One region of the Ewingella sp. C233 genome, then DNA from elsewhere that is predicted to be linked to it. Evidence: predicted binding sites of a transcription regulator. Region 1 holds the regulator's gene; the other holds the start of a gene.

Region 1 (4,246 bases):
TTCCGCCGCGATAGCTACCGTGGTATTCACAGGGTTAGTGATAATACCAATGCATGCTTTTGGACAGGTTTTTGCAACTTGTTCAATCAGATTACGAACGATGCCCGCATTGACGTTGAACAGGTCAGAACGATCCATACCCGGCTTACGCGCCACGCCGGCTGAAATCAGCACGACGTCAGCACCCACTAATGCCGGAGTAGCATCGACGCCGCTGAAGCCTTTGATTTTTACAGCAGTAGGGATATGGCTTAGGTCGACAGCAACGCCCGGCGTTACCGGTGCAATGTCATACAGCGAGAGTTCTGAACCTGAAGGTAATTGCGTCTTGAGTAGAAGAGCGAGGGCCTGGCCGATACCACCGGCTGCACCGAGAACTGCAACTTTCATCCTGTACTCCTTTTTTAACAAAAACTTAAAAATCGCCGTGAATTCATCTAGTTATGACCTTAATCTACTGGATGACCAAACACAATCCTGGAACCCCGATAGTGAGAAGTTACGCAGCATTAAGGTAGTTTGTCGGCTTAATTTAAGATTATTTTGCTTATGCTTCAGTGGCATAAAACAATCAGACCTGAAATAGCCTCACGAAACACGACAGGTTAACTGGCGGTTACATTACACCCGAAGTCAACATCAGGACAATATCATTTTCATAACAATTTGTTCACCAAAAGTCCGATTGAGAATGCACGAAATTGGCATATTCATCACATTTAATCGTCTGCAACCTTGGCTTCACACCTGATATTCCGGATAATCCAAGATTCATTGCAGAACGCTTATTGAATAAAAATTCAAATATATGCATAATCTGCAACACTATCGTTATGACCTCAGGGTGCAAAATGCGTAATCCTGCTAAACAGGAAGATCTGATCAAAGCCTTCAAATCGTTATTGAAGGAAGAGAAGTTCAGCTCTCAGGGCGAAATTGTCCTCGCCTTACAAGAAGATGGCTTCGAGAACATCAATCAATCGAAAGTTTCGCGCATGCTGACCAAATTCGGCGCGGTACGGACCCGCAATGCAAAAATGGAAATGGTCTACTGTCTGCCTGCGGAAATCGGTGTCCCAACCACCACCAGTCCATTAAAGAATCTGGTATTAGATATCGATTACAATGAAGCCGTCGTCGTTATCCGCACCAGCCCGGGGGCAGCGCAGTTAATAGCCCGACTGCTGGACTCATTGGGGAAATCAGAAGGAATTCTGGGCACCATTGCCGGTGATGACACCATTTTCACCACACCTGCCCGCGGTTTCAGCGTTAAACAGCTGTACGAAGCGATTCTTAGCCTTTTCGAACAGGAACTGTAAAACGGTTCTCTGTTCAGCTTAATGGACTCTCCGCATTACACTTTATGTGCAGGTTACCCGCAATTTTCCTCTGAAGGTATCCTGCAAGCTCCCCACCATACCGGTAATAGTTATCCTTTTTATTTTAACTACCTTATAAATGCCTCTCATTTTTCCCTCTGTTACTCCATGACAGCGTTTTTTACGGGCAAATAGCTCATTACAGGTCACATCATCGTTACATCATCGTTTCATTAGTGCGAACAACTGTAAAATTACGCACAAATAGTCAAAGCAGCTCAACCTTCTGATTTTAATAACCAATCATTCAATTCGTTCATTTTTACATCTCTTTTAATATCTTTTAGTTATTAAAAACACGACAAGCACACTTATAACCACCAAAAAAACTATTAGCAAACTATTAATATTCTCAGTTACCACATGTATACTCATTTTCGTGATGTGAATCACTGTTTGTTCGGACGCATAATAAAATAGACGAGGTTAATCATGAAAGTTACTACTGCTATCGCAACATTAAGCATTCTATCTGCCCTGTCATTTGGTGCTTTTGCAGCACAACCCGTTACACAGGATCAGGCGCAAAAATTGCAATCTGTTGGAATGATTAGCGTAAGCGGCATCGCCGGCGCTCCTTCAGATATCCGCCAGGCACTGTCCGCAAAAGCTGACGAAAAAGGTGCTAAATCCTTTCGCGTGATCGAAGTTCGTGAAGAAGGCAACTTCCACGCTACCGCAGAAATTTACCAATAAACGTGTCAGGTAGATAAAGCGAAGAGGCCTGAGCACAACCAGGTTTGCGGAATCAAAACGAAATACCCAATGGATTTATCACTGCAACACACCAAGTTTCCAGAGCGTGAGAACGCCCTTCAATCTTGATAATACAGACCTGATGAATCCCAAACATGAATCGACGTTGCGATGAAAAGTTGATATCAACGTCATAAATATCAGGAAATTGTCATGAAAATCATTACTACCCTTGCTGCCCTTAGCCTGTTTACTGCCGTTTCATTCGGCGCTTCAGCGGCACAGCTGGTCACCAACGATCAGGTACAGAATTTACAGCCTATGGGCGTGATTAACGTCAGCGGTGTTAACGGCGTCTCTATGGATATCCGCCAGAAACTGTCCGATAAAGCCGACAGCATGGGTGCAAAATCTTACCGTGTGATTGAAGCCCATAACGACGGTGCTTATCACGCAACCGCAGAAATCTACCAATAAGATCTCTGCCTCAGCGTCATCATTACAGAAGTCCTTCACATTTAGCATTACCGGGTTCAACAGCCACAAACCAGCGATAAAAATCTGCGCTGTTGAGGCTGGAAAGAGAGCTGACACTGCCACTGCCGTGCTCTCGTGCTTCCGAGACCCTCGTCGTCCTGTCCGACGACACCTTTTGGCTCCCGTAAATTGCGGGAGCTTTTTTTTATGTTTTTTCCGGCGCCGCAGATTAGCCATAAAAAAACACAGCCGAAGCTGTGTTTTTCAGTAAAGAGAGGGTGAACTCAGGATGTTAAAACTCTTCGACTACCTGAGCCTTCACGGCCAGCGCATCCAGCAGCTTACTATGAATACCGCCGAAACCGCCGTTACTCATCACCAGAATATGGTCGCCAGGCAGGGCGGCCTTCACCACCAGATCTACCAGCGAATCCACATCAGCACTCCAGTGCGCAGGCTGGATACAGTGCTCGGCCACTTCAGCAACCTGCCACGGGATATGTTGGGGTTGTAGCAGGAACACTTCATCCGCGCGGCCAAGCGCTGGCGCCAACTCATTTTTACTCAGCCCCATTTTCATGGTGTTTGAGCGGGGTTCGAGAACAGCGAGAATGCGCGCCGTGCCGCCCACTTTACTGCGCAACGCAGCAAGCGTGGCGAGGATCGCCGTCGGATGATGAGCAAAATCATCATAGACACTGACCCCAAAGGCTTCACCGCGCAGCTCAAGACGGCGGCGGGCATTGATGAAATCATCCAGAGCCTTGCAGGCATCTTCTGGCTTCACGCCCACGTGGCGGGCAGCGGCAATAGCCATCAGACCATTGTGCATATTGTGTTCGCCAACCAGAGACCAGTGCACTTCACCGACTTTTTCACCGTGCAGGGAGACGGCAAACGAGCTGGAGTCTGGCGTCAGTTTTTTCGCATCCCATGCGCAAGCTTCCGTTTCCCCCACAAACTCTTGCTCACTCCAGCAGCCCATTGCCATAACTTGTTTGAGCGGCGTGTCATGCTCAGGCAGGATGATTTTGCCCTGACCGGGTACCAGACGAACCAGATGATGGAACTGTTTCTGAATGGCTTTCAAGTCGTCGAAAATATCCGCGTGATCGAACTCGAGGTTATTGAGGACCAGCGTACGCGGGGTGTAGTGAACAAACTTCGAACGCTTATCGAAGAACGCACAGTCGTACTCATCGGCTTCAATCACCATAAACGGACTGTTGCCCAGACGGGCTGAAACGTCGAAATTGCCCGGCACGCCCCCGATAACATAGCCCGGTTCGTAGCCACAAGCTTCGAGGATCCAGGCCACCATACCGGCGGTCGTCGTTTTGCCATGGGTACCGGCGACAGCAATCACCCAGCGACCAGGCAGAACGTGGTCATGAAGCCACTGCGGGCCAGACACATAAGGAATGCCCTGTTCCAGCACGGCTTCGACGCACGGATTACCACGGGTCATGGCATTGCCGATAATGACCAGATCTGGCTGTGGATCAAGCTGAGACGGGTCGTAGCCCTGGATCAATTCTATACCCTGATTTTCCAGCAGCGTACTCATTGGTGGATAAACGTTGTTGTCCGAACCGGTCACCTGATGCCCTTGTGCACGTGCCAGCATCGCCAGCCCGCCCATAAAGGTGCCGCAAATCCCAAGAATATGAATGCGCATATGTTTTCCATTA
Region 2 (4,246 bases), on a different contig from region 1:
CCCTGTTTGTTTCTGCCCCATCTGCAATACAGGATTAGTGGAAGCAGAAATGGTGCACGACCTGCGTGATCAACTCACGGGTCGGTTTGATAAAGGCGGTATCAAGGTATTCGTCTGGCTGATGTGCCTGTTCAATAGAACCGGGGCCGAGCACCAGCGTCGGGCACAGCTCCTGAATAAACGGGGCTTCAGTGCAGTAGTTGACGATCTCGGTTTCCACGCCGAGCAGTTTTTCCACCACCTGCACCAACTGGTGGTCCGGCGGGCACTCATAACCGGGGATCGGCGGGTGAAGTTCTTCGATAGCCACCCGGCCCGGCCAGCGGCTGCTTACCGGTTCCAGCGCTTCTTGCAACAGTCCGTCCAGGTCAGACAATGTCAGCCCCGGCAGCGGGCGGATATCCATGTGCAGTTCGCAGCAGGCACAGATGCGGTTGGCTGCGTCGCCGCCGCTGATGTGGCCGAAGTTCATGGTCGGATAAGGAATGACAAACCCGCTGTGGTTATAACGCTCTTTCAGCATATTGCGCAGGCCAATCAGTTGGGTGATGGAGTCATGCATCAGGTCGATGGCATTAACGCCGCGCCCCGGATCGCTAGAATGGCCCGACTGGCCCGTAATACGGATGGCGTTCGAGATGTGGCCTTTATGCGCGCGCACTGGTTTGAGCGACGTCGGTTCACCGATGATCGCGCAGTCCGGGCGAATCGCCGTATTCTTCGAAAAATAGCTGGCACCGGCCATGGTCGTTTCTTCATCGGCGGTCGCCAGAATATATAGCGGTTTAGTCAGTTTCGTTATGTCGACATCACGCAGCGCATCGACGATAAAAGCAAAGAAACCTTTCATGTCAGCCGTACCCAAACCGTACAGCTTATTTTCGTGTTCGGTCAGGGTGAAAGGGTCACGGGTCCAGCGGCCATCGTCGTAAGGAACCGTATCGGTATGACCCGCTAACAGCAGACCACCTGCGCCTTCACCGGTGCTGGCCAACATGTTGAATTTATTACGTGTATTAGGTACGGGCTGAATCTCAACCTTAAAGCCAAGATCGCGGAACCAGCCAGCCAACACGTTGATTAAGGTTTCATTACTTTGGTCCAATGCGCTGTCGGTGGCACTGATCGAAGGTATCGCGATTAACGCCCGGTAAAGCTCAATAAAAGGAGGTAATTTCATCTTCACTGTTGACAGCCTTTAGTTAGGGTAGTATTCATATTCATGCAGTTTATGTGAATAAAAATACATTAAGCCAGCACGTAAGGAAACCGGAAAAAGTTTACCGGGTTCGCAAAACGAAATGGTCGAAAATTTCGCGGGTGAACGGCGTATAACGCGGTGATCCCTGTTACCTAAGTAGTACGCTGTATCGCAAAGCCATACAGTTAAGTTGAGAAGGTGAACAGACCCCATGTTGAATACGCTGATTGTTGGTGCCACGGGTTATGCCGGAGCCGAACTCGCGGCTTACCTGAGCCGCCACCCACATATGAACATAACCGGTTTAACGGTTTCAGCGCAAAGTGCAGATGCAGGAAAATTGCTTTCTGATTTGCACCCGCAGTTAAAAGGCATCGTTGATCTGCCTGTTTTAGCGATGAAAGATGTTCAGGAAGCCGCGAAAGGCGTCGATGTGGTTTTTCTGGCTACGGCCCATGAAGTCAGCCACGACTTAGCCCCGCAGTTTCTGGCGGCCGGTTGCGTGGTGTTTGATTTGTCCGGTGCGTTCCGCGTCAACAAACCTGAGTTTTACTCCGAATTTTACGGCTTTGAACACCAGCATCTCGACTGGCTGGACAAGGCGGTGTACGGCCTGGCCGAATGGCAGGCTGACAAAATCAAAGACGCCCAGCTTATCGCCGTACCGGGTTGTTACCCGACGGCTTCGCAGCTGGCGCTCAAACCTCTGCTCGAAAACGATCTGCTCAATGACAGCCAGTGGCCGGTGATCAACGCCACCAGCGGCGTCAGCGGTGCAGGGCGTAAAGCGTCTATCGGCAACAGCTTCTGTGAAGTCAGCCTGCAACCTTACGGCCTGTTCAATCATCGTCATCATCCGGAAATTGTCGAGCACCTCGGCGTGCCGGTGATTTTCACGCCGCATCTGGGGAATTTCCCGCGCGGCATTCTGGCGACCATCACCTGCCGCCTGAAAGCGGGCGTGACGGCGCAGGACGTGGCTGAAGCTTTCCACAACGCCTATCACGATAAACCTCTGGTGCGTCTCTACACCAAAGGCGTTCCGGCACTGAAAGATGTGGTCGGGCTGCCGTTCTGTGATATCGGTTTTGCGGTCAAAGGCGAACACCTGATTGTGGTGGCAACCGAAGACAATCTACTTAAAGGCGCATCCGCGCAGGCTGTGCAATGTCTGAACCTGCGATTCGGTTTCCCCGAAACACAATCACTGCTATAAAAACCTTAGATAAAATCAAGTACATACTTTTAACCGGTTGAGGCGCAAACAGCTATGAATCCGTTAGTTATCAAATTAGGTGGTGTGTTGCTGGACAATGAAGAAGCGCTTGAGCGCCTGTTCATGGCGCTCGTGACTTACCGCCAGCAATATCAGCGCCCATTGGTGATCGTTCACGGCGGTGGTTGCCTTGTCGATGAGCTGATGAAAAAGCTGAATCTGCCCGTGGTGAAAAAGGCCGGTCTGCGCGTCACACCGGCGGATCAGATTGACATCATTACCGGCGCCCTGGCCGGCAGCGCTAACAAAACCCTGCTGGCGTGGGCGATTAAACACGACATTAATGCGGTTGGCCTCTCTTTGGCCGACGGCGGTTCCGTCAGCGTGACACAGCTTAGTGAAGAATTGGGTAACGTCGGCAAAGCCGAAACCGGTTCTCCTGCGCTGATTAATACGCTGACCGGTGCGGGTTATCTGCCGATTGTCAGCTCTATTGGCATCACTGCCAAAGGTGAGTTGATGAACGTCAACGCCGATCAAGCTGCGACCGCACTGGCGGCAACGCTGGGTGCAGATTTAATTCTGCTGTCAGATGTCAGCGGTATTCTTGACGGTAAAGGCCAGCGCATTCCGCAAATGAGCGCTGAACGAGCCGAACAGCTGATTGAGCAGGGCATCATCACTGACGGCATGATTGTGAAAGTTCACGCCGCGCTGGACGCCGCGCGTTCGCTCGGTCGCCCGGTGGATATTGCCAGCTGGCGTCACGCCGAGCAGTTACCGGCACTCTTTAATGGCACGGCGATTGGCACCCGTATTCTGGCGTAATCGTCGTACTGAAACCCCATTGACCGATTTGTTGAATCAATAAAATTTTTAAAGGAAATCACCATGGCAGCAACTAAAGGCATCAAGAAAATTGTTCTGGCTTACTCCGGCGGTCTGGATACATCAGCTATCATTCCTTGGCTGAAAGAGAACTATGGCGACTGCGAAGTGGTTGCGTTCGTGGCTGATATCGGTCAGGAACGTGCTGATCTGGAAGGCATCGAACAAAAGGCGCTGCGTACTGGTGCTTCTGAATGCCACGTGGTTGATCTGCGTGAAGAGTTCATCAAAGACTACGTGTATCCGGTGCTGAAATCGGGCGCTCTGTATGAAGGCAGTTACCTGCTCGGCACATCGATGGCTCGTCCGTTGATCGCCAAAGCGCAGGTTGAGCTGGCGCTGAAAGTGGGCGCTGACGCGTTATGCCACGGTGCAACCGGTAAAGGTAACGATCAGGTCCGTTTTGAAACCACCTACACCGCGCTCGCGCCACAACTGAAAGTGGTTGCACCTTGGCGTGAGTGGGATCTGCGTTCCCGTGAAGCGCTGCTCGATTACCTGAAAGAGCGTAATATTCCGACGACCGCTTCGCTTGAAAAAATCTACAGCCGTGACGAAAACGCCTGGCACATTTCCACCGAAGGCGGCGTGCTGGAAAGCCCGTGGAATGCAGCGAACAAAGATTGCTGGGCGTGGACCGTGGCACCAGAAGATGCACCGGATCAAGCTGAAACCGTCACCGTTAAAGTGGCCAAAGGCGAAGTGGTTGCCGTTAACGGCGTTGAACTCACCCCGTTCCAGTGCCTTGAAGCACTGAACGTACTGGGCGTGAAGCACGGTATTGGCCGTATCGACATCGTTGAAAACCGTCTGGTCGGCATCAAATCCCGTGGTTGCTACGAAACCCCAGGCGGCACCATCATGATGGCAGCACTGCGCGGCGTTGAGCAGCTGGTTCTGGACCGTGACAGCTTCAAATGGCGTGAACAGCTCGGTCATGA

What was found. The regulator ArgR, encoded in region 1, controls arginine synthesis, uptake and breakdown. The targets are predictions, from matches to a motif close to ANTGAATAAAAATACANT.
Region 2: a site for ArgR is predicted at 1,233-1,250, ahead of argC (N-acetyl-gamma-glutamyl-phosphate reductase). Genes of this name have one in related genera too.

The regions. Positions count from the first base shown of each region.
Region 1 is NZ_JBUZRI010000003.1:431,084-435,329, forward strand. Features, by position in the region: gene mdh (malate dehydrogenase) at 1-390, opposite strand, end outside; gene argR (transcriptional regulator ArgR) at 852-1,322, shown strand; gene yhcN (peroxide/acid stress response protein YhcN) at 1,815-2,078, shown strand; gene yhcN (peroxide/acid stress response protein YhcN) at 2,292-2,555, shown strand; gene mpl (UDP-N-acetylmuramate:L-alanyl-gamma-D-glutamyl-meso-diaminopimelate ligase) at 2,848-4,233, opposite strand.
Region 2 is NZ_JBUZRI010000007.1:19,423-23,668, reverse strand. Features, by position in the region: gene argE (acetylornithine deacetylase) at 35-1,186, opposite strand; gene argC (N-acetyl-gamma-glutamyl-phosphate reductase) at 1,413-2,417, shown strand; gene argB (acetylglutamate kinase) at 2,472-3,245, shown strand; gene ACZRKO_RS21030 (argininosuccinate synthase) at 3,309-4,246, shown strand, end outside.